Regions from separate parts of the Gordonia sp. LUNF6 genome, predicted to be linked through region 1. Evidence: predicted binding sites of a transcription regulator. Region 1 holds the regulator's gene; each other region holds the start of a gene.
What was found. Region 1 encodes LexA, which represses DNA repair genes until DNA is damaged. Its sites were predicted from a motif close to CGAACANNTGTTCG; they were not measured.
Positions count from the first base shown of each region.

Region 2: a site for LexA is predicted at 5,083-5,096, ahead of ACK8HH_RS11215 (SAV_6107 family HEPN domain-containing protein). Genes of this name have one in related genera too.
Region 3: a site for LexA is predicted at 3,452-3,465, ahead of ACK8HH_RS15540 (DUF222 domain-containing protein). Genes of this name have one in related genera too.

Region 1 covers NZ_CP178181.1:1,715,245-1,725,037, reverse strand. The annotation lists gene hrpA (ATP-dependent RNA helicase HrpA) at 1-2,004, shown strand, start outside; gene nrdR (transcriptional regulator NrdR) at 2,038-2,487, opposite strand; gene ACK8HH_RS08070 (LysM peptidoglycan-binding domain-containing protein) at 2,510-3,100, opposite strand; gene lexA (transcriptional repressor LexA) at 3,284-3,943, shown strand; gene ACK8HH_RS08060 (putative PEP-binding protein) at 3,970-5,688, opposite strand; gene ACK8HH_RS08055 (DeoR/GlpR family DNA-binding transcription regulator) at 5,828-6,598, shown strand; gene ACK8HH_RS08050 (1-phosphofructokinase family hexose kinase) at 6,595-7,542, shown strand; gene ACK8HH_RS08045 (fructose-specific PTS transporter subunit EIIC) at 7,637-9,700, shown strand; gene ACK8HH_RS08040 (HPr family phosphocarrier protein) at 9,757-9,793, shown strand, end outside.
Region 2 covers NZ_CP178181.1:2,396,912-2,406,704, reverse strand. The annotation lists gene crtI (phytoene desaturase family protein) at 1-1,171, opposite strand, end outside; gene ACK8HH_RS11235 (polyprenyl synthetase family protein) at 1,177-2,271, opposite strand; gene ACK8HH_RS11230 (methylenetetrahydrofolate reductase) at 2,386-3,369, shown strand; gene ACK8HH_RS11225 (LppM family (lipo)protein) at 3,412-4,230, opposite strand; gene ACK8HH_RS11220 (GNAT family N-acetyltransferase) at 4,309-4,977, opposite strand; gene ACK8HH_RS11215 (SAV_6107 family HEPN domain-containing protein) at 5,315-5,848, shown strand; gene ACK8HH_RS11210 (DUF3040 domain-containing protein) at 5,981-6,391, shown strand; gene mraZ (division/cell wall cluster transcriptional repressor MraZ) at 6,846-7,283, shown strand; gene rsmH (16S rRNA (cytosine(1402)-N(4))-methyltransferase RsmH) at 7,533-8,561, shown strand; gene ACK8HH_RS11195 (hypothetical protein) at 8,567-9,379, shown strand; gene ACK8HH_RS11190 (peptidoglycan D,D-transpeptidase FtsI family protein) at 9,402-9,793, shown strand, end outside.
Region 3 covers NZ_CP178181.1:3,318,148-3,327,940, forward strand. The annotation lists gene ACK8HH_RS15530 (DUF445 domain-containing protein) at 1-845, opposite strand, end outside; gene ACK8HH_RS15535 (TetR/AcrR family transcriptional regulator) at 988-1,773, shown strand; gene ACK8HH_RS15540 (DUF222 domain-containing protein) at 1,810-3,354, opposite strand; gene ACK8HH_RS15545 (sigma-70 family RNA polymerase sigma factor) at 3,491-4,462, opposite strand; gene ACK8HH_RS15550 (VOC family protein) at 4,514-4,954, opposite strand; gene ACK8HH_RS15555 (MOSC domain-containing protein) at 5,064-5,594, opposite strand; gene ACK8HH_RS15560 (nuclear transport factor 2 family protein) at 5,599-5,973, opposite strand; gene ACK8HH_RS15565 (LysR family transcriptional regulator) at 6,045-6,923, shown strand; gene ACK8HH_RS15570 (multidrug effflux MFS transporter) at 6,939-8,165, opposite strand; gene ACK8HH_RS15575 (class I SAM-dependent methyltransferase) at 8,232-9,356, shown strand; gene ACK8HH_RS15580 (TetR/AcrR family transcriptional regulator) at 9,367-9,793, opposite strand, start outside.

The sequences.
Region 1 (9,793 bases):
AGCGTGCTCTCCGGCCTGCTGACCAACATCGGTGCGCGGCAAGGCGACTCACGCGACTATCTGGGCACCCGAGGCACGAAGTTCGCGATCTTCCCCGGATCCTTCCTCGCGAACAAACCGCCCGCCTTCGTCGTGGCCGCCGAACTCGTCGAGACCTCGCGCCTGTTCGCACACACCGTGGCCTCGATCGATCCGGCCTGGGTCGAGGAGTTGGCCGGCGACCTGGTGACGCGCACCTACTCCGAGCCGCACTGGTCCACCCGCCGCGGCGCAGTGATGGCGTACGAGAAGGTCAGCCTGTACGGAGTTCCCCTGGTGGCACAGCGCCGCGTGAACTACGGGTCGATCGACCCGAAGACCTCGCGCGAGATCTTCATCCAGGAGGCACTGGTCGCCGGACGCTGGCGTAACCGTCATGCGTTCTTCGCCCACAACGCCGAGTTGCTCCGCGACGCGTCCGAGACCGAACATCGCGCGCGGCGTAGGGACCTGCGCATCTCCGACGACGAGCTCTTCGAGTTCTACGCGGCGCGCATACCGTCCACCGTGGTGTCGACACGGCATTTCGACTCGTGGTGGAAGAAGGCGGGCCGCACCGATCCGGCGCTGCTCAACCTCCGGCCCGAGGACTTACTCGGAGACGACGTCCCCACGGCCGCCGACTATCCGGCCGCCTGGCAGCAGGGCGAGACCCGCCTGGAGCTCCGCTACCACTTCGAGCCCGGCGCACCCAATGACGGCGTGACCGCGATCATCCCCGAGCCGCTCCTGGCACATGTGCGAGACACCGGATTCGACTGGCTCGTACCCGGGATGCGCGCCGAACTCGCGACGCAGCTGATCAAGTCGTTGCCCAAGGGCCTGCGCAAGTCCATGTCCCCGGCGTCCCGGTACGCCGAACTCGCTCTCAGCCGACTCTCGGTGCGCAGCGAGCCACTGCTCACCGGCCTGGCTCGCGAGCTGTCGTCGATCAGCGGGGTCACCCTGGCTCCGCGCGATTTCAATCCGTCGGCACTCCCCCCGCATCTGCGGATGCACTTCGCAGTCACCGGCACAGACGGCGCGATCATCGCGCGCGGCGACCGGCTCGCCGCGCTTCGCACCGACCTGTCTGCCGACGCCGACCGCGACCGCCGTGCGCCCCTGCACCGCGAATGGACCGCCGACGGTCTGGGCACCCTCGCCGACTCCGAGACGGCGACCGTTGCGGGACAGACGATCACCCGCTATCCCACGCTCGCGACCGTGCCGGGACAGGGCGTACGCATCGCGAAGGCCGCCACCTCCACCGAGCGCGACGCCGGCATCGCCGCCGCCGCCGGAGAACTCCTGCGACTCGCGATCGCGCCGCCCAGCCGCAAGCTGGCGTCGACTCTGCCGCCGCCGGCCAAGCTCGCGCTGAGCCAGAGCCCGTATCCGGACGTGGACGCGTTGCTGGCCGACTGCACGGCACGGGCGGTCACCGACACCCTGGCACGGGAGCCGGAGTTGGCCGCCCTGCGCAGTCCCGGTGACTTCGGCGCGCTCTCGGCGCGGCTGGGGCCGGTGATCCGGTCGCGCGCACCCGAGTACTTCGACGCCGCCGTCGCGGCGCTCGCCGAATACTCCCCGGTGCGCCGGGCCGTCGACGCCCGGTCCGGGACTCTCGCCGCCGACGACGTCTCCGATCAGGTCAACGATCTGATCTTCGACGGCTTCGTCGGCGCGACGGCATTGGAGCATCTGCGCTCGCTGCCGCGCTATCTGACCGCCGCGCGGCTGCGCCTCGAGTCCCTCAACACCGCCGCCGGCCGGGACAACGAGGCGATGGGCGCCATCGACAGGGTGGTGGCGGTCTGGAATCGGCGCCTCGCCCAGCTTCCGGCCGCACGCCACGAGGCGCTGAACGAGTTGGTGCAGTGGCGCCTGGAGGAACTCCGCGTGAGCCTGTTCGCTCAGCAGCTCGGCACCAACGGTCCAGTCTCCGAGCAGCGGATAATCAAGGCGATCGACAAGTTCAGCTGACTGCTCGGACCGGTGGCGCCGGTGCCGTGAGTGTCAGTGACGGTCGCGGCGCAGCGAATCGATCTCGCGCTGGAAGTCGTCGGCCGACTCGAACGACCGGTAGACCGAGGCGAACCGCAGATAGGCCACCTCGTCGAGGTCGCGCAGCGGACCGAGGATCGCGAGACCGACCTCATTGCTCGGTATCTCGGCCGAACCCGACGAGCGCACGGTGTCCTCCACCTGCACCGCAAGCTTCGCCAGTGCGTCCTCGTCCACCTGACGGCCCTGGCAGGCGCGGCGCACGCCCTGCATCACCTTCTCGCGACTGAAGGGCTCGGAGATGCCGTTGCGCTTCACCACGGACAGCACAGCCGTCTCGACCGTGCTGAACCGCCGCCCGCATTCATTGCACGACCTGCGGCGACGGATCACCTGGCCGTCGTCGGCGACTCGGGAGTCGACGACACGGGTGTCGTCGTTCTTGCAGAACGGGCAGCGCATGCCATGACAATACCCGCCCGCCTCAGCCGTACTGCGGGGCGATAAGCGCTTGTCCGACATGCAGTCCCGATGTCTCGAGGCCGTTCAGGTCGCGCAGCTGGGCGATGACGCCCGCGGACGGCAACTCCGGAGCGATCCGCTCAGCGAGCGCGGTGAGCGACTCCCCCGACCGGACGTACACCACGTGCGTCGCCGCCGGCGACTCCGGCGTCGCCGCATCCTGGTAGCCCGCTCCGACGAGGGCGAGCAGCCACACCATGCCGGCGAGGGTGCCGCCGACCACCGCGGCCCCGGCCCACCGGCGCCTGCGGTACACCGAGGGCGACAGCGCGGTCCGGCCGGCCGGCGGCGCATCGAACATCACTCGCCGGTCCGCGACCGGGCGACGCCGCTCGGGGCGGCCGGTCGGGAAGCACGTTCCGCTCGAGTCGCCTCGCCCCGCTCCGCGTACTCCCCGATCACGGACCAGCGAGCCACGGACCACCGGGATGTCGCAGGTCATCGCCGACGCGGTTGAGTGCACAGCAGTGGAGTGCACAGCGGTGGAGTGCACAGCAGTGGAGCGCACAGCGGTGGCGCGTCCGGTCGGGGCGGGTGCCGTCCTCGTGCTCATGACTCGTCTCCAATCGATCGCGTGTTCGAAGAACTCTTGTTCGATAGTTAACACGAGGGGTCCGACAAACGCCGACACGCGTCGAACAATTGTTTGAGTTTTGTGACCTACTCAACTAGCCTTTGGACCATCGATCGAACACAGCTGACGAAAGGCCCGACCGTGACCGACACGCCCGATCCGATGCTCTCCACCGCGACGCTCGAGGCCTCATTGACCCAGCGTCAGCGCGAGGTGCTCGAGGTCATCCGTCAGTCGGTCCGCGAGCGCGGCTACCCGCCGAGCATCCGTGAGATCGGCGAGGCCGTCGGACTCACCTCCACGTCGTCGGTGGCCCATCAGCTCCGCACGCTCGAGCGCCGCGGCCTTCTCAAGCGCGATCCGCACCGTCCGCGTGCGGTGAACGTTCGGGACGATCAGCGGACACCGCCCTCGGGCGGTGCCGAGGCCGACGGAGAGTCACTCCCCACGCCGACCTTCGTTCCGGTGCTCGGCCGGATCGCCGCCGGCGGACCGATTCTCGCCGAACAGGCCGTGGAGGAGGTCTTCCCGATGCCGCGCGAACTGGTCGGCGACGGTTCCCTGTTCATGCTTCGCGTGGTCGGCGAATCGATGATCGACGCGGCGATCTGCGACGGCGACTGGGTGGTCGTGCGCCAGCAGAACGTGGCGGAGAACGGTGACATCGTCGCCGCGATGATCGACGGCGAAGCCACCGTGAAGACCTTCAAGCGCACCGACGGTCACGTCTGGCTCATGCCGCACAACGAGCATTTCGAGCCCATCCCCGGCGACGACGCCGCCATCCTCGGCAAGGTCGTCACGGTGATGCGCCGTATCTGAGGCGCCCGGCCGGCCTCAGCGGGACATCACACCTCGCCGGCCAGAACCGCGCGAACCGCCTCGCGCGCCTGTGACGGACTCGTCGCGGCGATCGCGGCGGACGCCGCATCGCGGCACTGATCCATGGTGACGGTACCCAGCTTCAGTCCCACCGCGGCCGACGCCGCAGGCGCGGACGACAACGACGTCACACCCATCCCGACCAGCACACATGCCAGCAACGGATCGGCAGCCGCCTCGCCGCATACGCCCACGGGCTTGCCCTGGTCCCGACCGGCGTCCCCGACCCGCTGTATCAGCGCGAGTACCGCCGGCTGCCACGGGTCGGTGAGCGCCGCCAGCTCCGGCGACATCCGGTCCGCCGCCATCGTGTACTGGGTCAGGTCGTTGGTGCCGATCGAGACGAAGTCCACTTCGGCGAGGATCGCGTCGGCGAGGATCGCCGCCGACGGCACCTCGATCATCACCCCCGGCACCAGACCGCGTTCCCGAACCCGCGCGGCGAATTCGCGCGCCTCGTCGACCGTGGCGATCATCGGTGCCATCACCCACGGCGTCGCACGGCCGTCGTCGCGCGCCGCCTCCGCCAGCGCATCGAGCTGGTTGTTGCGGATGTCCGGATACGTCTGCACGATGCGGTTGCCGCGGACTCCCATCGCCGGATTCGGCTCGTCGGAGTGGGCGACGAACTTCAGTGGCTTGTCCGAGCCCGCGTCGAGGGTGCGGATCACCACCTTGCGCCCGGGAAAGGCGTCGATCACCTCCCGGTAGAGCTCTACCTGCTGGGCGACGGTGGGCTCGGCCGCGCGGTCCAGGAAGGCCAGTTCGGTTCGGAACAGTCCGACGCCCTCCACCGGCGCCTGCGCCGCCGACCGAGCGGACACGCCGTCGGCCACGTTGGCCAGGATCGCGACCGCGTGCCCGTCCGCCGTGCGGCCCGGCCCGCGCCAGGCCGCCGTCTCGGCCGCCCGCGTCGCCGCGGCCGTCACGGCGTCCGAGATGAGTCCGGCGTCCGGGGCGGCCCCCACCGTTCCCGCGTCCCCGTCCACGTAGCCCATGGCTCCGGAGGGGATCTCATCGAGTTCAGCGGCGGCGACCACGCACGGAATACCGAGTTGGCGAGCAATGATCGCCGTGTGGCTGCTGGGGCCGCCGAGCCGCATGCCCAGCCCGATGACGCGTGCCGGGTCCAGACCCGCGGTGTCGGCGGGCGCGAGGTCGTCGGCGAGCAGAATCGACGGCACGTCCGGCACGGGGATGCCCGGCTCCGAGAGCCCGAGGAGTTCGGCGACGACGCGGTCTCGGACGTCCAACAGATCGGTGACCCGTTCAGCCATGAGGCCGCCGAGCTTGGTGAACATCTCCACGAACTGCTCGGTGGCCGCGATCGCGGCAAGCGGCGCTCGAACGCCCTGCGCAATCGACTTGCCCGCGGCCGTCGCCCACCCGCGATCGCGCGCGAGACCGGCCGTGGCAGTCAGGACCTCGGCCGCGACGCCGGTGCTGTGGGAGGCCCGGTCGGCCAGCCGGTCGGCCACCACTCCGGCGGCGGCGGTGAAACGCTCCATCTCTGCGTCGCGGAGCTCCTCCGGAACGGGAGAGTCGTCGATGGCGTCGAAGCCGGGTCGCGGTGCGGGTCTGATGATCGGTCCGTACGCGAGGCCACCGACCACCGGAGTACCGGAGACGATGACGTCGGCGCGGAACGGGTTCTCGGCAGGCACGGGAGAAGTCACCTCGGTCATGTGAGAAAGATTACAGAAAGTCCTTGACGTGTCAACACGTACCCATGTAAACAAAGATGTGTAACCAACCAAATCAACACAGATCCACATCTTTGCACGATCCCCATCGTTGCATGAGATCGGACAGTCGGGAGAGCAGATGTACGCGGAGGAACGCCAGTCGGCGATCGCGAACGAGGTCCGCCTGCGCGGCCGCGTCTCCGTAGCCGATCTCGCCGCGCGCTTCTCCGTGACCGGCGAGACCGTGCGCCGCGACCTGGCTATTCTCGCTCGCAGCGGCCATCTGGTGCGCGTCCACGGCGGAGCCGTACGCCTCGACGTCGCCGCAGTGGTCGACGAACCTGATCTGGTGGTTCGGGAGGAGACCCACCGAGGCGAGAAGAGCGCCATCGGTGCCGCTGCGCTGGCATTCCTGCCCGCCGACGGCGGTTCCATCGTGATCGACGCCGGGACCACCACTCTGCAGTTGGCTCTGTCCATCCCCGCCGACGCCCGCTTGACCTGCGTCACCAACAGCGTGCAGATCGCCGAGGTGGTGGCGGAGTTGCCCGGCTCCGGGGTGCTGCTGACCGGCGGCAGACTCCGGCCCAAGACCGGTGCCTCCGTCGGCGCCGACGCGATCGAGCGACTCTCGCGCATCCGTGCGTCGGTCGGCTTCCTCGGCACCAACGGTCTGTCGCTCGAGCACGGTCTGTCGACACCCGACGCCGACGAGGCCGCCACCAAACGCGCCATGATCGCGGCCTGCACGACGACGGTGGTCCTCGCCGACTCGTCCAAGATCAACCGGGAGGAACTGATGAGCTTCGGAACCCTGGAGGACGTCGATGTCCTCGTGACCGACGCCGGGATCGACTCGGCCTTCGCCGACGAACTGCGCGCCCACGAGATCGAGGTGGTGATCGCATGATCGTCACCGTCACCGCCAATCCGAGCACCGACCGTACGATCGAGCTCGCCGGACCGCTCCGGAGGGGCGAGGTGCACCGTGCGGCCCGCGTCGTCGACCAACCGGGCGGCAAGGGAATCAACGTCGCACGGGTGGTGCGGGCCGCCGGCCTTCCCACACTGGCCGTCCTGCCCGCCCGCGCCGACGACCCGTTCATCGACAGCCTGCGCGCCGTGGCCCTTCCGCACCAGGCGGTGTCGGCGGACGGGACGGTCCGGACCAACCTGACCGTCGCCGAACCGGACGGCACCACCACCAAGATCAACGACGCCGGAACGGCCGTCTCCGCCGAGGCCGCGGCCGCGCTGCGCACCACGATCCTGGCCCGTGCCGAGGGAGCGGACTGGCTCGCTCTGTGCGGCTCGCTGCCGCCCGGCCTCCCCGACGACTGGTACGCGCAGGTACTCGCCGCGACGGCGTCGCTGCACTGTCGGGTGGCCGTCGACACGTCCGGTGCACCCCTGGCCGCGGTGGCCGCCGCCCGTCCGGCACTGCTGAAGCCGAACTCCGATGAGCTCGCCGAACTCACCGGCGACGATCCGGCCGGCATGGAGAGGTCTGCGGCGCAGGGTGATCCCAGCGTCGCAGCGGCCGCCTCCCGAACACTCGCCGACCGGACCGGCGGGACGGTGCTGACCACGCTGGGCGCGGCCGGCGCTCTCCTGACCACCCCGGACGGCATATGGTTCGCCACCGCGCCGGCTGTCGCGGTCCGCAGCACCGTCGGCGCGGGCGACGCCTCACTCGCCGGTTATCTGATCGCGCACCTGCGCGGTGCCGACGAGGCCGGGCTCCTGCGCAGTGCCGTCGCTCACGGCTCGGCGGCCGCAGCACTGCCGGGCACCACGCCGCCCACTCCGGATCTGCTCGACGAAGCGGGTGTGTCCGTCTCCCGGCTGTCCTGATCCGTCCGCGAAGAACCCCGACACCCAGAATCTCCGAGTCCCCGAATCCCCGACCCCCAGAATCCCGACCCCCAGAATCACCGAGGGAGCCATCATGTCCCAACAGATCATCACGCCGGAGCTGGTCCTGCTCGACGGTGACGCCGGCGCTGATGCGGACAGTGTCATCGCCGCGCTCGCCGGTCTGGTCGCAAACGCCGGCCGCTGCACCGACCCGGCCGAGCTCGCCGAGGCCGCTATGGCACGCGAACGCAAATCCGCGACCGGGATTCCCGGAGGCATCGCGATCCCGCACGCACGCGTCGCCTCCGTCACCACCGCCACCCTCGCCATGGCACGCCTGACGCGAAAGGCAGAATTCGGTGCTCCGGACGGGCCCGCCGACATCGTCTTCCTGATCGCGGCACCGGAGGGAGCCGCCGGCGAGCACATGAAGGTGCTCAGTTCGCTGGCGCGCGCCCTCGTGCGGCCCGACTTCGTCGCCGCCCTGCGCGCGGCGCCCGACGCCGCCGCCGTCGTCGATCTGGTCAACGAGGCCGTCGACGGCAAGCCGGCCCCTGCCCCGGCCGCAGCGACCCCCGCAGCGACCCCGGCAACTGAGACCCCGGCAACTGAGACCCCGACCACCGAATCCCCAGCGGCCGAGCCCGGGACCACTCGGATCGTCGCCGTCACCGCGTGCCCCACCGGGATCGCGCACACCTACATGGCCGCCGACGCCCTCAAGCTCGCCGCCGAACGCGCCGGCGTGGAGTTCGCGGTGGAGACCCAGGGGTCGACCGGTTCGACGCCCTTCGCCCCCGATGTGATCGCCGCCGCGGACGTGGTGGTCTTCGCGACGGATGTGGGCGTCAAGGGCCGCGACCGGTTCGTCGGCAAGCCGGTGGTCGCCTCCGGCGTCAAACGCGCGATCAACGAACCCGATGCGATGATCGCCGAGGCGGTCCGCACGGCGCGAGATCCCCGGGCCGCCACCGTCGCCGGGGATGCGAACGCCGGCGCGCAGGCGCCCGCGGCCTCCCGTGTGGGCATCGGAGGTCAGCTCAAGCAGGCTCTGCTGACCGGTGTCAGCTACATGATCCCGTTCGTCGCCGCGGGCGGTCTGCTGATGGCGCTCGGCTTCCTGCTGGCCGGCTACGAGATCGGCAGTTCGACGGTGCAGGAGGGCACCTCGGACGGACTGTACTACGCACTGCACTACAGTCTCTGGGATCTGCCGCCGGGCGGGCTCATGCAGTATCTCGGCGGAGTGAGTTTCGCGATCGGCAATCTGGCGATCGGGCTCATGGTGGCGGTCCTGGCCGGCTACATCGCCTACGCGATCGCCGACCGGCCCGGTCTCGCTCCCGGATTCACCGCGGGTCTGATCGCCGTCGCCGTGAACGCCGGCTTCATCGGCGGTCTCGTCGGTGGTCTGCTGGCCGGCGTCGTCGCCCTCTGGCTCTCCCGGCTGCCGCTGCCCCAGTGGGCGCGCGGACTGCAACCGGTCGTCATCATTCCGCTGGTGGGCACGCTCGTCACCGGCTTCATCATGTTCGCTCTGCTGGCCCGTCCGCTGTCGTGGATCAACACCTCGCTCGAGGACTGGCTCAACTCGATGTCCGGCAGTTCCAAGGTGATCCTCGGCATCGTGATCGGCCTGATGATGTGCTTCGATCTGGGCGGACCGGTCAACAAGGCGGCGTACGCCTTCGGCGTCGCCGGCCTCGGACTCGCCGGCGCGGGCGTCGCACAGTGGGAGATCATGGCCGCGGTGATGGCCGCAGGCATGGTTCCGCCGCTGGCGATGGCGCTGGCGACCACCCTCCGACCGTCGACGTTCACCGAACCGGAGCGCGAGAACGGCAAGGCCGCCTGGCTGCTGGGCGCGTCGTTCATCTCCGAGGGCGCGATCCCGTTCGCCGCCGCCGATCCGTTCCGCGTGATCCCGTCCATGATGCTGGGCGGTGCGGTCACCGGAGCGCTGTCGATGGCGTTGAGCGTCCAGTGCCGGGCACCCCACGGGGGCGTGTTCGTCCTCTTCGCGATGAACGGCACGTGGTGGAAGTTCCTGATCGCTATCGTGGCGGGCGTGATCGTCTCCGCCGTCGCCGTCCTCGCCGCCAAGCAGTACCAGCCCAGCCGGGAGCGCACGCCGATCCCCGCCGAGGCCGCCTGAAACACCCGGGCCCGAGCACGCAGCTCGGGCCGTCACACCGAAAGAAAGGCACGTCCATGCCCAGCACCACCGTCACCGTCGGATCGGCCGTCG
Region 2 (9,793 bases), 680 kb from region 1:
CCGAGACCAGATTCGGTGTCGGCGCGAGAACCGACACCGACTCGGATCCGTCGGCCACGAATGTCTCCGGATCGGTGGCCGCAGACCGGGTGATCAGGAACGATCCGTCGCCCATCAGTCGGCCCGGGCGAGCGGTGAGGTCGGCGAAGGTGTCGGTCCACGCGGCGCCGAAGTCGAGAGTGTGATGGCCGGACCGCCAGCCCGCGGTGGTCCCGGCCGGCAGCACGCCGTGCACCACCACGGCGCTCGGCGAGTAGCGCAGAGTCCGCAGGCGGCGCTCGTCGTGCAACAGTTCGGCGACCGCGTCGCGTTCGAGTGTCGCGACCACCGCGTCGGCGGCGAGCCGCTGGTCGCCGACGAGCACACCCGAGGCGGAGCCGTCGGTCCGGCGCAGAATCCGGTCGACGCGTGCTCCGTACTCGATCCGCACGCCGGCGTCGGCCAGTGCGCGCTCGAGGACCCGGCCGATGCGGCCCATGCCGCCCGCGGGAGCACAGAGGCCGCGGCCGATGTCCATATCCGCAATGATGGCGTAGATCGCCCGCGCGCGGTGGGGCGGAACGCCGGCGTAGAGCGCCTGGAAGGTGAACGCCCGCTGAACCCTGGGGTCGGAGACGAAGCGACCCACGGCGGCGGTGAGGCCGCCGAGCGCGCCGAGCCGGACCAGGTTCGCGGCGGCGGCGCGCGTGCGCGGTCCGGTCAGGTCGGCCAGGCCGTCGTAGTTGCGGTCGATGAAGACGTCGAACTCGGCATCGTAGACGCGGCGCAGCCAGGTCAGCAGGTCGCGAGTACCGTCGGCGGCCTCGGTCCCGAACACCTGCTCGACGGCGGCGGGGATGGCCGCGGGCTCGCGCGGTATCGCCAGCGACGAGCCGTCGGCGTAGTTCATGACGTAACTCGGGTCCACCGGGCGCAGGGCCAGCCGCTCCAGGGCCTGCTCGCGGTCGACGCCGACGGCGGTGAGTGCGTCGACGATCAACTCGGGCATGGTGAGAACCGTTGCACCCGTGTCGAATCGGTGACCCGAGATGGTCTCGGTGCGCACCAGGCCGCCGGGGGAGTCGGTGGCCTCCAAGACTGTCACCTCGTGTCCGCGGGCGCGCAGGTGGGCCGCGGCGGTCAATCCTGACAGCCCCGCTCCGATGACGACGACGTGCGAATCAGCGGTCATGGCCGTCACCGCCGTCGATGGGTGATTCGGCGGGCCATCCAGGTCAGGTCGGCGCGCGCGGACTCTCCGGCATCCAGTCCGTCGATGCCGGCCAGGGCCGCGTCGAGGCGTTCGTCGATCTGTCTCTCGATCTCGGTGAGTGCGCCGGATTCGGTCAGGACGTCGCGCGCCGCGGTCAGCTCCGCCTCCGACAGCGAACGGCCGAGGCTGTCGCGCAGCAGATCTCGGCCGGCCGCCGACGCGCGCTGCAGACCCTCGGCCAGGAGTGCGGTGCGCTTGCCTTCGACGAGGTCGTCACCGGACGGCTTCCCGGTCTCCGCGGGGTCTCCGAAGACACCGAGGACGTCGTCGCGCAGTTGGAAGGCGACGCCGAGATCGAGCCCGATGCGATGCAGTGAGCGTGACAACTCGTCCTCGGCCCCGGACAGCGCCGCACCGAGCTGGAGCGGCCGGGCCACCGTGTACGCGGCCGTCTTGTACTCCATCACCCGGTACGCGGCGGTCACGGACTCGTCGCCGGACGACTCGTTGGTGATGTCGAGGAGCTGACCGCCGAGCACCTCGGTCCGCATCTGAGACCACAGAACGGCCACCGGCCGCGGCAGCGGATGCGGATCGGCGGGACCGCCGTCGGCGGGAGTGATGCCGTGCACGAGGTCGTCGGCCCAGGCCAGTGCCAGATCGCCCAGCAGGATGGCCGCCGAGACGCCGTAGTGCGCGGGGTCGCCGGCGAACCCCCGGTCGCCGTGCAGGGCCTCGAACCGGCGGTGGACGGTCGGGCGGCCGCGCCGCGTGTCGGAGCGGTCGAGGATGTCGTCGTGGATGAGGGCGCAGGCCTGGATCAACTCGATCGCGGCGCCGACCCGCAATGCCGTCGACTCCCCGGGGCCGGTGTCGGCGGCCGCTTCGGGGCCGCATCGCCAGCCGGCGTAGACGAACAGCGGCCGCACCCGTTTGCCGCCCGACAGCACGAAGTCGGCGAGCACGTCGCCGGCCTCCGCGACCGCGGGGTAGATGTCGTCGAGCGCAGGCCGGCCGGAGTCGAAGAACGCCGTCAGGATCTCGTCGACCGCGGCGGGCACGTGCGCAATGTTGACCACGACTGGCAAGGTTACCGGTCCTCGTCGACAGCCCGGCCACGCGCCGCAGCGGCGGTGATCGCGGGCACAGCCGCGGCATCGGCGGCCGCGGGCCGCTCGCCGGGTGTCCGTATGATGACTGGGGTGACCGATCCGATCAGTACCGACTCCGACGTCCGCGCCCGCCCGGGGCAGTCGGTCGTGGAGCGTCTGGCCGACCCGCACTCCGGGCCGGTGCCGTTCTCCGTCGAGTTCTTCCCACCGCGCGACGCCGCCGAGGAGGCGCGACTGTGGCGTGCGGTCCGGATCTTCGAACGAATGAACCCGGCCTTCGTGTCGATGACCTACGGTGCGGGCGGATCGACACGCGACCGGACCGTGCGCATCGCGGGCGAACTCGCGACCGAGACCACGCTGCTGACCGTCGCGCATCTGACCGCGGTCAACCACAGCGTCGACGAACTCCGCGGCCTGGTGGGCGCGTACGCCGACAAGGGCATCGTCAACCTGCTCGCCCTGCGCGGTGATCCGCCCGGTGATCCGCTCGGTGAGTGGGTCAAGCACCCGGAAGGCGTGGCGTACGCCGAAGAACTGGTGCGCCTGATCGGAGAACTCGGCGACTTCCACGTGGGCGTCGCGTCGTTCCCCGAAGGCCACCACCGCGCGCCCAACCTCGCCGCCGACACCGGAAATCTGGTGCGGAAACTGCGGGCGGGCGCGGAGTACTCGGTGACGCAGATGTTCTTCGACGTCGACGACTTCCTCCGCCTGCGCGACCGTATCGTCGCCGCCGATCCCGAGCAGGGCGCCAAACCGCTGATCCCGGGGATGATGCCGATCACCTCGCTGGCCTCGGCGCGCAGGATGACCGAACTGTCCGGCAGCAAGATCCCCCCGGCGGTCGAGGAACGGCTCGCGAAGGCGGCGGGCGACGGACCGGAGGAGAATCGGGCCGACGTGCGTGCGGTCGGCATCGACCTGTGCACGGAGGCCTCGTTGCGGCTCATCTCCGAAGGGGTGCCGTGCCTGCACTTCTGCAGCCTCAACTTCGCGAAGGCGACCAGCGAGGTGCTCGAGCGCATCGGCATCGACACGCGCGGGGCGCTGGCCGGCGTCTGAGACGTGCGGTCCGCCGGAGAGGGCGACCGCACGCGGACGGCGTCAGTCGGCGCCGCGCCCGGATGTCTCGCGCTCGGGCTTCGGGGACTCCTCGTCGGACTGCGGCGCCTCGGGCTTGCGCTTCGGGCGTCCCGGACGGGGTGAGCGGTCCCGATTCTGGTAGGCCGCGTAGACGACCATCGCGACGATGATCGCGCACAGCAGGAACATGAACCAGGTCCAGCTGGGCACGGCGGCGGTCGCCGGATCCGCGTACTCCGAATCGGCCTGCAGGTCGACGTTCTGTCCCGGGCTGGGCGTCCAGACCACCGTGTCGTCGCCCGCCTGATGACCGTTGGTCGCGACCACCTCACCGCCGAACGTGATCGACAGGGAGAAGTACACGCTGCCGGGATCGGCGTCCGTCAGCGACGCCGAGCCGCGGAAACGGACGATGTCGCCGCTGCGGGACGATTTGAGATGGACCGTCGCAGACGGGTCGGGGAGGGCGGCGGCGATGATGTCGCCGAGCTGGCTGAACTGACCCGCCGAGAGTCTGTCGAAGGTGAGCTCGGACCCGACCTTGCCGTCGGGCGACGGCGCGGCCTGTCCGCCGGGGCGCGAACTCTGCGTCGACGGGGCGGGTACGGCACTGCTCTCATCCGACTTCTCCGGGAAGTCGGTGGTCCAGACCTGGCCGCTGAGCGAGGCCGGGATGTCGAAGGACGGCTTCTGCGGATGCTGATCCGGTGACGTGGCGATGATGACCGTGCCGGAGAACTGGTCTCCGACCGTGGTCGACTTGGTGAGACAACCGGTGAGCACGGGGATCAGTGCCAACAGTCCGGCTAGGGCGAGCGCGGTGCGGCGGAACGAGGTCACCGACTCATCGTGCCAGAAGAGATGCGCCAACCTGCGCAGTGTCGTCATCGGTGCGTCGGACGGACCGCGGGCGGCCGGTCATCGCGGCGGGGGACCGGCGTCCGGAAGAGGGAGCGGGCGTCCGAGGAAGGCGAACGGCCGGGCGTCTCCGGCGAAGGTGAAGTGCCGCAGGACATCCTCGAAGCCGAGGCGGCGGTAGAGGCCCCAGGCGCGATTGGCCTCACCCTGGACTTCGGGCGTCGAGAGGAGGACCTTGCTCTCCGGTCTGCCCGAGAGCAGCGATGTCAGGAGCCGTTGGCCGACGCCGCGGCCCTGACCGGCCGGATGCACATGCAGTTCGGTGAGTTCGAAGTAGTCGCGCATGAACTCGCGCGCGTCGGCGGGCCGGGTTCCGGCCTGTAGCAGTCCCGAATACAGCTGGCGGTTCCACCACTGGTCCGGTGCACCGCGGTAGCCGTACGCCACCCCGACGAGGATCTCGCGATCCGAGAGCGCCAGCGGTGCGCGCACGCGCAGCCGGGAGTACGTGGGCCGGAGCGAGTCGAGCGCGGACAGCGTCGCGAACGCGCCGAAAGCCGACCACCCGGGGCGCGCGATGTGATCGCGCCACAGCGGCAACCGGTGGGCTTCGCTTCCGCGGGGGTAGTGCATGGCGGTGATGTAGGTGTGCACCGCGGGATCGAGCCACAGGTGTGCCAGATCGGCCGGGAGGCGCGCGACGCGGATCGGGGAGGCGTCCAGTGACATGCCCGTTCCCTTCGTCGTCGGCTCGATTCGTCTGCGGCTGCCAGACTCTGGGAGCGTAGCGGCACTTGCCCATCGGCGTTCACACCGGCTACGGTTGACGCCTGTCGAACTGATGTTCGTATCGGTTGGGCGGTCCAGTGGCCCGGCGATGGGGAAGACATCGCCGGGCCACCGATCATCGGTGACGGGGTCCGCTGTCGAAGTCTTCGCGGGAGTGCCGGCGCCGTGCGACGGCCGGCCGTCGGGCCCGTCGTCGCAACGCCCTCTTTGTCGTACCCCTCTGTCATGGTTTCGTCACGAGCCCGACAGAGCCGGGCGCCGACACGGAGGAGTTGGGATGGAGCGGTCAGCAGAACGGTCCGGGCGGCAGTTCGCCGGGTTGCATCTCGCACCCGCCCCGTCGGTGTCCGGTGCACAAGCCGATCACGGAGTCGACCCGCACGTGGTGCACCGCAGCCGCGATCTCCTGGATCGGGCAGAGGACCTGTTCGAGCAGGCGGCGTCGGTGGACGACGACGGGGCCGAGCGATTCCGGCTGTTCTATCTCGCGGCGATCCGAGCCGCCGGCGCGGTGCTGGAGATCTATGAGCCCTCGGGCCGCGTCCGCCGACGCCGCGGTGCGGCGGACGCGTGGAGTCGGATCAAGGAGCGTGCTCCCCAGTGCCGGGAACTCGCCGACTATTTCGGCGAACTCTCGACCATGCGCTCGCACGTCGAGGCGGGGCTGGTGCGCACCGTCGATTCCACGTTCTGCGCGCGCGTGGAGCGCCGTGCGGTCGAGTTCCTGGACGTGGCCGACGCGACGCTGCTGGCGTACGAGCAGGGGAAGCTCACCTCGAAGCGTCCGGCGGCGCGCGGAACCGTCGCTTGAGTGCGCGGGATGATCGGCGTGATTGTGAACGCATCGTCGGCCAATGGTGGTCGAAGGGCGCTCGGGCTCGTACTATTGACATAGAGAGGCGAGAAGACGAAATCCTCGCCACGATCCAGTAAGGGAGGAGCGGTGCCGCTTTCAGAGCACGAGCAGCGCATGCTCGATGAGATAGAGAGCGCTCTCTACGCCGAAGACCCGAAGTTCGCGTCGAGCGTCACCCGCCACAAGGTGCGCTTGCCGAACGCACGTCGTCGGATCGTGGTCGCTCTCGGGTTCCTCGCTGGACTCGCATTGCTGGTCGGCGGAATGATGGTCGACGTCGAGGTCGGCGGACTGAAGATCCTCAGCTTCGTCGGATTCCTGCTGATGTTCGGGGCCGCGGTCTTCGGCCTGATGGCTGGCCGCGGGCGGATCTCGGGTCCCGACGGCGCCTCCTCGTCGAAGAAGTCCGGAAAGGCCGCGAGCGGTCACGGCTCGTTGAGCCGACGGATGGAGGATCGCTTCAACCGTCGCTTCGAGCGGGACGACCGCGATCTGTAGAACCGGCCGTCGGCACCGGCGGCTGACGGCCTGACGTGCCCTGCGTCGACAACGATCTCCCTGGCGGGGTCGCAACTTCCGAAAGGAAGATGCGGCCCCGTTTTTCGTATCTCGGGAACGTCTGTCTCCGAGGTGTCCCCACAGCGTCCCACCCCGTCTCCCCACAGTGCCCCACCCCCTCTCCCCACAATGCCCCACCTACCGCTCTTGGTTGGTCTCACCAGTCACTTCGTTACCTTTTGACCCCTTTCGTAACGACACTAGTGAGCTGCGACACGTCGATGATTGCTGAGAATCCAGTGAAGCTCAGGCACTCTGACCTGCTCATATAGTTGATGGTGGGGAAACGGTGGGGCCTGCGGGGTGGAATGTGGTGGGAAGTGGGGTAGTGTGGGCATCACTGGGCGAGGGGGAACCGGAACCGCCGAACCCGGGAGGGTGAGGAGGTGTCGACGTGGCTCGTTTCGTCGGCACCTACACGCCCAAGCTCGATGACAAGGGGCGACTGACGTTGCCCGCGAAGTTCCGCGACGCGCTGGCAGGAGGAGTCATGGTCACACGCAGCCAGGACCGCAGCCTGTCGGTGTACCGGGCAGAGGAGTTCGACGCGATCGCCGAGAAGGCGGTCACCGCGTCGCGCAACGACCCGGAGGCCCGCGCTTTTCTGCGGTACTTCTTCGCCGGCGCCGACGAGCAGCGGCTCGACGGGCAGGGCCGCGTCAACCTCTCGGCCGAGCACCGCGACTACGCGGGGCTCACCAAGGAGTGCGTCGTCATCGGCTCGTACGACCACCTGGAGATCTGGGACGCGCAGAGCTGGCGCGACTACCAGGCCCAGCACGAGGAGGCGTTCTCCAACGCGGGATCGTCCGCCCTCGACTCGATCCTGTAACGGGATCGCGTCGACACACGTGAATTGAACATTCGGAGATCACGACTGCTGCGGTGAGTCGAGGCCTCGGCCCGATCGACCCTGACGTACTTCCCCAACGCCAGGTGCGCTCGGGCGGGGACCCCGTCTCATCGCAGGCCCACACCGCCGCAGTTCCACGGCATCGATGCCGGTGGTCTCCGGAGCGTCGCAGGGGGCGACGCCCAGAAATTATCGGCACGGTTCTCACGGCAGCAGGGAGGGAGCGGGGTGAACGCACCGCGGCAAGGCGAACACGGACACGTTCCGGTGATGGCTGATCGCATGTTCGCGCTGCTGGAACCGGCTCTCACCCGTCGGTCGCCCGACGGCGGCGGCGCGGTCCTGGTGGACGGCACGCTGGGCGCCGGCGGCCACACAGAGTACTTCCTCGAACGCCTGGCGGGTCTGCACGTCGTCGGCATCGACCGCGACACATCGGCGATCGGCATCGCCTCCGAGCGTCTGCAACGCTTCGGAGACCGCGTGGAGTTCCACCACAATCGTTACGACGAGATCGAGTCGGTGGTCGCCGCCACCGGACGCGACGAGGTCGACGGGGTGCTCCTCGACCTCGGGGTCTCGTCGATGCAGCTGGACCGGGCCGAACGCGGGTTCGCGTACGCCGTCGACGCACCGCTGGACATGCGGATGAATCCCGACGACGAGCTGACGGCGGCTGACGTCCTCAACACCTACGACCACGGCTCTCTCGCCCGAGTGCTCAGCGAGTACGGCGAGGAGCGGTTCGCGGGGAAGATCGCCTCGGCAGTGATCCGGGAACGCGCCAAGGAGCCGTTCACCACCAGCGGACGTCTCGTGGAGCTCCTGTACGCCACCATCCCGGCGGCGACCCGGCGGACCGGTGGCCATCCGGCCAAGCGGACCTTTCAAGCGCTCCGGATCGAGGTGAACCACGAACTCGACTCATTGCGCGGGGTGATCCCGGCGGCGCTCGAAGTACTCGCGGTCGGCGGCCGGCTCGCCGTGATGAGCTACCAGTCGCTCGAGGACCGAATCGTCAAGCGCGACTTCGCCCGTGCGGTGGAGAACACCACCCCGGCCGGTCTGCCGGTCGATCTGCCGGGGACCGCCCCGCGGTTCTCGCTCGTCACTCGCGGAGCCGAACAGGCAGACGCGGCCGAACGTGCGGCCAACCCGCGTTCGGCCCCTGTCCGGATCCGGGCCATCGAACGTATCGCACCGAACCACCCCGCGGGTCGCGGCGGCGGGACCGCAGACGGAAGGGGAGCACAGTGACGCTTGTGGACACTCGCACCGCCACCGGACCACGCGAGGGTTCCGACCGTCAGCGTCGACGGCGCACCGGCGCCGCGGCGAGCGAGCGTCCGTCGCGATCCAAGGCGGCCCAGCGGGCTCTCGATCGGCGCACTCGCCGTGAGCGCACCGGAGCCCGGCTGCCGATGACCGGGCGCCGCATCGCCGGAGTCCCGCTCGTGGTGCCGATCCTGGTCCTGGTGATGGGCGCCCTCGCGCTGACTCTGTTCCTGACCACCAAATCGGCGCAGGACTCGTACTCGATCGACGCGCTCCGCAAGGAGAACCAGGAGCTGCAGGCCCGTGCCGCCGAGTTGAAGGCGGCAGCCGACGCAGGCGACCAGGCGCCCGCGATCGCGCGGGCGGCCGCTCGCCAGGGGATGGTTCCGGCGTCGAACGCCGCCGAGATCATCGTCGGAGCAGACGGCAAGCCACGGCTCCGCGGCACTCCCACACCGGCGACCGGCAGCCCGCTTCCGGACCTGAACCCGGCGCCGGACCCCGTCGAGAAGATCGACAAGAACAAGGTCGACGATTCCGAGGGACTCGGTGGCGAACAATCGCAGAGTGCACCGCCGCGTACGGCGACCACTCCCGCTCCGGCGCCGTCGACGCCTGCGCCGAACCCGCGGCCGGCGCCGAACCCCCGCCCGTCCTCGGTCCCGACATCGCAGTCTCGGACGAATCCGGCACCCCAGACCTCGGTGCGCCCGGATGTCCGGAATCGGGTGAGTCGGCCCACCGATGTGGCGTCTCCGACGACCGCCACGCCGCCCGCCAATACCGCGCCCGCGCGTTGATGCGCGCGACAATCGGAAGATCATGACCCGCACCCGTACACCGCGCGCAGCCGAGGCGAGGGCGGGAGGCCGCCCGTCCGGCGCGTCGTCGAACGGCACCGGAACGCCTCCGCCCAGGCCTCCCCGTCCCCCCGAACGTTCCGGTTCGGGGCCGTCGGGGTTCGTCGTCCGCCAGCGGATCCTGACCGTGCTCGTCGCGGTGGTCGCTCTCGTGATCGCGGGCCGGATGCTGTACGTGCACGTGATCGCGGCCGACTCCATCTCGGCGCAGGCCTCGCAGCAACGATCGATCACCCAGGAACTGCCTGCGGTGCGGGGGAGCATCGTCGACCGCAACGGACGCCTGCTGGCACACACCGACGACGCACGGGCACTGACCTTTCAACCGAAGGCCGTACGCAAGCAGATCGCCGA
Region 3 (9,793 bases), 1.6 Mb from region 1:
CCGGTCACCTCGTCTCGTCCGAGGAGTTCCTCTTTGAGGTTCTCGAACTTGGCGATCGTCGCCTCGTCCTCCTGCAGTTCCCGGGCGAAGTCCTCGACGAAATCGTGCATGGCGATCCGCAGCTCATGCTGCGGATCGGCGCGGACCTTGTAGGTGAACTCGGTCAGTTCGCGGTAGATCCGGTCGCCGACGAGATGGGTCACGAAGCGCGGTGCCCACGCCGGACCGTCGCGGTCCACCACGCGGTCGATGAGCGGCTGACTGCCCAGCGCCCACTCGTGCGCGCGGTCGCAGGCGAGTTGGATCACCGGTTCGAGACGGTTCTCGGCGACGAGCTGCTCGAGGATGCGCCCGGCGGGCGGTGCCCACAGCGGTTCCGCCGCCCATTTGAGGGCGGCCTGTATGAGGCGTTCGACGTCCTCGTCGCGCAGCATCTCCGAGCAGAGCTTGAAGATCCTCGAGACCTCGTCGTTCACCCGCGGCTTGTTCGCCGGGTCGGCGAACCACGTGGAGACTCTGCGCGGCAGGTCGAGCGAGGCGACACGATCCTCGATCACCTCGCGGGTCATGAAGTTCTCCTGGACGAAGCCGCCGAGCTGGTCGCCGATCTGGTCCTTCTTCCGCGGGATGAGCGCGGTGTGCGGAATCGGCAGTCCGAGCGGCTGACGGAACAGCGCGGTGACCGCGAACCAGTCGGCCAACGCACCGACCATTCCGGCCTCGGATGCGGCGCGGACGAATCCGACCCACGCGGCCACGTCCGCTCCGTCCCGGTGTTCGAGCCAGCGCATGCAGAAGTAGATCACCGCGGCGCCGACCAGCAGGCCGGTCGCCACGATCTTCATCCGCCGCAGGTCGTGGGCTCGTTTCGCGTCCGCCTGCGTCAGTCCCGCGGGCACCGCCGGAGACTTCGGGGTGCGCTGTCGATGGTCCAAGGTTGACGACACTCGTCCAGTGTTCCGTACGAGCTACTAGGGTTTCCAGGTGATGCCGAACCCTCCGATACCCACGAGTGCCGCGCGCGCCGCCGTCAACGCGGCGGCGACGCTGACGCGCGAGCTCGAACAACGCATCCTGACGCCTGCGGTGGAAGCCGTCGCCTCCGACGGCCGTAAGCAGCGCTGGGAGAAGCACAAGCAGGAGCGACGCGCCGAGCTGACCGCGGGCACGGTGGAAGCGATCCGGGCTCTCGGCCCGGAGGTCGGAATGGACGACATCGCCCGCCACATCGGGGTGTCGAAGACCGTGCTCTACCGGTACTTCGCCGACAAGAACGACCTCGCCGCCGCCGTCACGCTCTGGTATGTGGAGACGACCGTGATGCCGCGACTCATCGACGCGCTGTCGGGCGACATCGGCGACTACCGCCTGGTTCAGGCCGTCATCAGCGTGTACGTGGAGACGGTGTCGTCGGATCCCAATGTCTACCGGTTCACGATGGCGCGGCCGTCGGGCAGCCGTCCGGTCGCCGCCGAGGCCGAGAAGATCTTCGCGGGGGCCCTCGAATCGACGCTCGAGGCGCGATTCGCGGCCCGCGGCGCCCAGACTCGCGGCGCCCGCACTTGGGCACGCGCGATGGTCGGGGCCACCACCGTCGCCGTTGAGGAGTGGATCGCCGTCCCGGACCGGACCTCGCAGGATCTGGCCGAGGAACTGACGATGCTCGTCTGGGGCGGCATCGTCGGCGTGGTGGGCGCGGGTGGCGATCCGGCCTGCTTCGCAGCCGATCCCCCACAGCTCCCTCCGGACGAAGGGCATCCGCCCGCCGGGTGACCGGGCGCAGACCGGGAGGCTCTCCGCGACCACGGCTCAGGCCGCCGCGTGTCCCGGCCGGGACTCGCGATCGGGTTGGGCCGCGGCCTCCGGCGGCGGATGCTCGCGGCGATGCGGAACGGGAACTTGTTGATCCTCCCGTGGGTGCAGGTGCCGTGCCTGCCCGGCGTGGTGGACGGGGTTCAGGCGCCAGGGGTGATCGGTGGTGGCCGGTCGCCAGCCCATGCGTCCGGCATCGGGTCCGTCGGGGAGGATGGTGGTCTCCCATTGGCCGCGGTTGGTGCCGACGGCGCGGTTGTGGCGCCCGCACGCGGCGCCGAGAGCATCGATGTCGGTGCGCCCTCCCGGGGTGATCCAGTCCGGTGCATGATGGGCCTGAGTTTGCGCGAAGGGGCGGTCGCAGCCGGGGGCGGTGCAACCGCGGTCGCGGGCGAACAACGCCAACCGCTGCGCTCTACTCGCACACCGCGCACCACGACCCTGGTAGAGGACCTCGCTGGTGTGATTCCGGAAGACCGCCAGATGCGGCACAGCCTCGGCAGCGAGCCGCACGAGTTCACCGATCGGAACACGGCTACCTGTCGCGGTCAACGCGATTCCGGCATGCGCGGCGAGTTCCTGATCGGTGACGGTGATGACCAACTCCGCCGGTATCCGGTTCGGTGCACCCAGCCCGCCGCGGGCGAGAACGTAATCACACAACGCCAGCAACGCATCGTGCGTGCGCTGAGCGGCACTGCGCAGATCCCGACCCCGCGCCGCCGCCAAAGCCTCGGCGTCGATGCCGTCGGCGTCAATGGTTCCAGTCGGCGAATCCGGGTCGGCGGGATTGTTCATCCCGGGTGCGGCCCAGGCGGTCAAGATCACCTCGAACTTCGCCCGCAACTCCGGAGTCATCGCGCCGCGGACTCTGCTCATCAACTGCCGATCCTGCGGGAGGATCGTGATTCCGCGTTGGCGTTGCCGGTCGACGTGATCGCTCTCCTGACCATCGGGGTCCAGGTGAGCGAGCAGCCGGTCACCGACCTTGCCCAGATCATCCGGATTCAACCCAGCCGCAGCCTCGGCCAACTCCGCCTCGGCACGGGCTTTGACCTCCGGCGAGATACAGCCGGGCACTTTCGCCAAAACGCCCGAGATCACCAACGCGTGTTCGGCGCCGACAGTCCCGCCCGCCACCGCGGCAGCGGTCGCCGGCTTGCGCGGAGGCAGGGTCTGCCCCTGGAAGTTCGAGAACTCACCGATCGCCTCAGCCATCCGCAACCGCCGACCCGCCTCCCGGGTCCCCAGCCGCAAGCCCTGTGAGAGGTATTGGTACGGATTCAGATAGCCGGCGGTGCGGTGCGCGTTGCGGTCGGAGACCTCCACCAGCAGCGCCGCGGAGATGCCGTCCCAGCGTCGCCGAATCCGTTCGGCAGTCTGTGTGTGGGCCAGCAGTTCCGGTTCGGTCTCCGGCGACAGGGAGGTCTCGGCGAGTTTGACCGCCGCGGCATCGATCAGGGCGAGTAGTTCGGCGGGCCGCCCCGGCAGCGCACCGGTGGCAACGACAGTCGCGATCGAATCGGTGATCGGACCGCTCATCACTGCCACCTCCCCCGAGTGTTTCAGCTGGTCAAACCATGTTTTCTTGACCTACCAGAACTCTACCAACGGGGTATGACAGAACACATTAGGGAATCGATCATATGTGCCAATCTGCCTCAGCCAGTCCCCACCCTCACCGGTCCTCAGCGGCGCCCGACAGCGTCTCCGGCAGGCCCGCCAGCGAGAACAGTTCGGGCTCGAAGAAGGCACCGACGTGCGCCACCCGACCGTCGACGATCGTCAGGACATCGAGTTGGAAACGACGCCAGACGTCGCCGTCGCGCATGAACATCCCGGCCGCCGGCAACCCGTTGCAGGACGTCTTGATCATCCTGATGTCGCCGGCTTCCTTGGCCGGGCACTGGCTGAGGGTGAGCACTCCGATGTTCTCGGCGCCGAGATACCAGCCCGGGAACGGCGGCATCTCCCACACCGCATCGGCGGCGAGCACGTCCACCACGCCGGGGATGTCGTGCCGCTCGAAAGCAGCGCAGAACTCGTCCCACACCTGCCGCTCGTGGTCGGACAGTTCCGCGACGCGCCGGCCCTCTAGCCGGGTGCCCTCGCCGACCGCCCTGCGTGCGCGCGACAACGCGCTGTTGGCCGCCGCGACTGTCATGTCGAGTGCTTCGGCGGTCTCGGCCGCACTGAACGCGAGCACGTCGCGCAGAATCAACGCCGCGCGCTGACGCGCCGGAAGCTCCTGCATGGCGGCGACCATCGCCAGCCCCACCGACTCCCGCGCCGTCACCGTCGACGCGGGATCGCCCAGCGCGCCGTCCGGCAGCGGCTGCAGCCACGGGATCTCATGGTTCGGGATCACCGGTTCACGGGGATCGGAGGCCTCGGTGCCCAACCCGCTCGGCAGAGGCCTCCGCGCCCGGCTCTCCAGGGCGTTGAGACAGGTGTTGGTCGCGATCCGATACATCCACGTGCGGACCGACGACCGTCCTTCGAAGCTGTGAAAGGCCTGCCACGCACGCAGATACACGTCCTGCAGCACATCTTCGGCGTCGGTGGCCGATCCCAGCATGTGATAGCAGTGCACGAGAAGCTCGGCGCGCAGGGCACTGGTGGCCGCTTCGAAGTCACGGTCGTCGGTCATCGCCTCGTCAACTCCTCCGCCGCTCCTGAGCGGTCACTGGTGTCCCGGTCGTCACTGCGCCTGCTGCTGCGCGGCGTACGCCTCAGGTCCGGTCTCCACCGCGGCCGGATCCATCCACATGATCTCCCAGCCGTGGCCGTCGAGATCGTAGAACGAGCTTCCGTACATGAACCCGTGGTCTTCCACGTCCCCGGCCGTCGCACCGGCTTCCAGGGCCTTGCTCACGATGCCGTCCACCTCCTCACGGCTCTCCGCGCTCAGGCACAGGATCGCTCCGCTGGTGGTCGTGGCGTCGATGATCTGCTTGGTGGGCACGAAACTCTGGTAGAAGTCGCGGCGCAGCAGCATCGCGACGATGGTCTCGCCCAGCACCATCGCGGCGGCGTTCTCATCGGTGAAGCGGTCGTCGAACGTGTATCCCATCTTCCCGAAGAACTCCCGGGACGCGTCCAGGTCGGCGACGGGCAGGTTCACGAAGATCATCTTGTGCATCGGGGTCTCCTTGCAGTCTGCGGCGTCCCTCTCGGAGGCCGTCATAGAGATAGACAGCCCGGCCCGGCAGAACTGATCGGTCGACGCGAGATCTATTTCCGCGAAGAGCTCACAGATCCCGGATCGCGGGGGCGTCCGGGACGGTCAGCACCTCGATCGGATCGCCCGCGGTGATCGTTCCTCGCTCGACGACGCGCAGGTAGGGCCCCACGCGGCGGGCCTGAGCGAATCGTTTCACCCACCCGCGGCCGTCTTCGCCCATCCATCGTGCGAACGTCTGACAGGGGATCCGCGGCGACGTGACCTCGACGATCACCTTCTCGCCGATACGCCATCGCTCACCGATCCGCGCACCGTTCACATCGATTCCGACCGTCCGCAGGTTCTCCCCGAAGAAGCCGGGCGGAATCTCCCGGCCGAGCTCGGCCGCCCAGTAGTCGGCGTCCTCCTGCGCATAGACGTACAGCGCCTTGTCCGGGCCGCCGTGATGCTTGCGATCGGCCTGCACATCGGCGAACGCCCCGTATTCGCCGATCCGGACCGGCCCGCTGACCGGCCGCTTGTCGATGGCCGTGGTCCCCACACTGCCTGGATCCGGATGCAGGGCTGCTACGACGCAGATCGCGGTGACTTCGGCCATGCGGTCAGCCTACGGCGAGGATCTCCCGGGGATCGAAGGTGACGTTCACACGAGTGATGAGGCCGGCCTCGACATGCGTCCAGTTCGCGACCGCGGTCGGAGGCGCCCCGGCCATGCCGAGATCGAACCAGGTGATGACGTCGGTGTCGTCGGCGAGCCGTTTGCGGATCTCGAGGCTGTCGGTCCCGGCCGCCATGCCGTTCAGCCCCTGCAGGAACTCATCGGGTCCGGATGCCGTGCCGAGAACTCCGACGAACTCGCAGTCATCCGCCAGATGAGGCCGCAGGTCGGAGAAGTCCTTGCGCCGCCAGCAGTCGACGTAGAGTTCCGCGATCTGGAGCGGAGTGCGTGCGGGGACGGCAGATGATGTATCAGTCATGTCTTCACTGTCCGCCCGCATACGGGTATACGTCCAACAGCTGGTACTTCTGCGAACTAGAATCACTGATTATGGAGTTGCACCAGCTGCGATATCTCGTCGCGGTCGCCGACCACGGCTCGTTCACCGCCGCCGCCGAGGAGTTGCTGGTCAGCCAATCGGGAGTCAGCGCCCAGGTCGCCAAGCTGGAGAAGGAACTCGGGCATCGCCTTCTCGACCGCTCCGGCCGGACCGTCGTCCCGACCGCGGAAGGCGATGAGATCCTGGTCCACGCGCGCGCAGTCGCGCGGGCGGTCCAGGCGGTCCGGACCACCGCTGACGAGCTCACCGGTCTCGTCCGCGGGCACGTTCGGCTGGGCACCGTGATCGGCTGCACCATCCCCGGCTACCTGCGTGGGTTCGCCGACTTCCGGAGTGCCCACCCCGACGTCTCGGTCACCGTCACCGAGGACAGCTCCGACCGGCTGATCGCCGATCTGGAACTCGGCCGGCTCGACGTCGCGGTGGTGGCGCACGCCGCACCGCTGCCGGCCGCCCTCGGACCTCGCACCCTGATTCGCGAGCCGTTGGCGGCCGTGGTTCCGAACCGTCATCCGTGGGCCGACTACGACCGTGTCCCGCTGTCGGAACTCGCCGACGTCACCGTGCTCTCGCTCCCCGAGGGCACCGGTGTCCGGGCGGCCCTCGCCGAGACCGCCGCAGCCGAGCAGGTGCCCATCGTTCCGGCCGTGGCAGCGCATTCGCCCTCCGCGGTGCTGGCGCTCGCCGAACTCGGCAGCGGCGTCGGACTGCTCACCGCGTCGATGGCCGCCGGCCATCCGGGGGTGGTAGCGATCCCGGTGGCGCGCTCGCGGCAGACGTCGCTCTCGCTGGCCCGCCGACCGGACCCCTCCGCGGCAGCCCGGGCCATGACCGCAGCGCTCGCCCGCCGGCTCACCCCCGCGCAGTGATCTGCGACCCGGCGGTCAGCGGATCGTAGTCGCGAACGACCCTGCGGCCAGAACGGTGCAGCCGAACACGACGATCGCCATCGGCGTCGCGCTGGCCTCCCCACCGATACCGACCAGAGGCGAGACGATCGCACCGACCGTGAACTGAAGGGACCCGAGGACCGCGGAGCCGGTGCCCGCGCGCTCCCGGACCTCGCCGAGTGCCAACGCGGTCGCGTTGCCCGCAGTGAAACCGAAACTCGAGGTGAGGCAGAACATCAGCACGAGCAGCAGCCAGTGGATGCCGGGCACGGCCAGTGCGACGACCAGCATCGCGACGCCCACAGCCGAGAGCACGGCCACTCCCGCGGCGAGCAGGGCGTGCGGGCGGAACCGCCCGAGAAGCCGGTTGTTGGTCCACCCCGCGATACCGATGCCCACCGCGTTCACGGCGAACAGCACCGAGTACATCCCGGGCGAGAATCCCATCACCTCTTGGATCACGAACGGCGAGGCCGAGATGTACGCGAACATCGCACCGAACCCGATGCCGAAGGTCAACGTGTAGCCGAGGTAACGGCGGTTGCCGAGAACCGCCCCGATGCCGCATCCGATCGCCCGCGGCTCGATCGGATGCCTGCGCGGCGCGGGCAGCGTCTCGGGGACGAAGGCGACGACGGCCATGAGCATCACCGCCGCCAGGCCGGCGAGGACGAAGAACACACCGCGCCACCCGATCGGCCCCACCAGCGCTCCGCCGAGCAGCGGCGCGACCACCGGCGCCGCGCTGGTGATGATCATCATCACGCTGAACAGTTTCGCCGAGCGGTCCCCCGAGGTCCGGTCCGCGATCACTGCACGAGCGACCACGACACCGATCCCGCCGGTGACTCCTTGCAGGAAGCGGCAGGCGATGAGGACGATGATCGACGGTGCGAGTGCGCACCCGAGCCCCGCGACGGCCAGCAGAACGGTACCGACGATCAGCGGCCTGCGGCGTCCGAGTCCGTCCGAGAGCGGTCCCACCAGCAATTGCCCCGCCGCCAGCCCGAGCATGAAGGCGGTGAGCGTGAGCTGAACCGACGACGGCGACGCCTGAAGATCGTCCGCCACCCGCGGGAGTCCGGGCAGATACATGTCCGTCGCGAGCGGAGCGATGGCCGACAGCAGGGCGAGGCTGAGCAGCATCGCCAGACCGATGCCGCTGCCGGGAGCGCTCGCACCGTCGAGGCGGGACGTCCGGTCAGACGTATCCGATGCCATGAGTCGAAGTTACCGGCCACGGCCGGCGATGCCGGATCCGCCGCCGCGGGCCGGTAACCTGCGGGCGTGGACTTCTCCCTGCTGCGACGTGCCCCCGACGTCGAAGGCCCCGGTCTCGTCGCAGCCGATGCCGCCGACCGGTTGATCCTGGACGAGGCGGCCGATCTGCTCGCGGCCGCACCGGACGGCACGGTGGCGGTGATCGACGACGCCTACGGCGCCCTCGCACTCGGCGCGGTCGACGCGGGGGCGACCGACGTCCGCAGTCATCAGGACCTGATCACCGGCGAACGCGCTCTGCAGCGCAACGCCGAGGCGATGGGTGCGGGTGCGGACATCCGCAGTCTGCCCTCTGTCGCCGACGCCGTCGCCGACGCCCGGGTGGTGCTGGTACGACTGCCCCGCGGCCTCGACCGGCTCGCCGAGGTGGCTGCGCTGATCGCCGCCCACGCCGACGCGGACGTGACCTTGGTGGCCGGCGGCCGGATCAAGCACATGTCGGTCGCGATGAACGACGTGCTCGGCGAGTTCTTCGATCGCGTCGACGTCAGCCACGCCCGGCAGAAGTCGCGAGTTCTGTTCGCCCGCCGACCGCGCGCCCGGCTCGCCGACGAACGAGCCCGTTCGTGGCCGCAGACCCGGCGGGACGGCGACCTCGGTCTCACCGTCGCGGCCCACGGCGGCGTGTTCGCCGGAGCCCGCGTGGACGTCGGCACTCGATTCCTGCTCTCGGTACTCGACGGCGCACGACCCGATGCGGCCACCGCGGTGGACCTCGCCTGCGGCAACGGCGTGGTCGGCGCCGCGCTCGCGCGGTCGCGGCCCGGACTCACCGTTCTCGCGACCGATCGGTCGGCCGCCGCGGTGGCGAGCGCACGAGCGACGGCCGAAGCGAACGGCCTCGCCGACCGCGTCCTCGCGGTTCAGGCCGACGGTCTGGAGACGACCCCGGACGGGACCGAGGAATTCGTGGTGCTGAATCCGCCGTTCCACAGCGACGCCGCTCTCTCGACGGGTATCGCCCACCACCTCTTCGCGGAGGCCGCCCGCGCCCTGCGGTCCGGTGGCGAACTGTGGTGCGTGTGGAACTCGCACCTGCGCTACCGCCGGTCACTCGAACGGATCGTCGGCCCCACCAGGCAGATCGCGCGGAATCCGAAGTTCACCGTCACCGCGTCGGTAGCGCGCTGACCCGCCCGATTCAGCGCGGAAGGATTCCGTCGAGCACGATCGACAGGTACTGGTCGGCGATCTGCTCGACGGTCTTGGCACCCCCCGGCCGGTACCAGCGCACCGCCACCCAGACCGTGTCGCGGATGAACCGATAGACGAGTTCGACGTCGAGGTCTTCGCGGAAGTCACCTTCCTCGACGCCGCGCCGCAGGACCGCCGCCCACAGGGCGCGGAACTCCACATTCCGTTCGGCGATGTAGTCGAACCGCTCCTGCCCGATCAGTTGCCGGGATTCGTTCTGGTAGATCGCCACGGCGGTGTGCTGGGAGTCGATGGCCTCGAAGGACACGATCACGAGCCGACGGATAGTATCTGTCGCGGACAGCCCGGCTTCGGTGATCTCCCGATAGCGTGCGAACAACGCGTCGAGGAAGCTCCGGAGCAACTCGTCGACG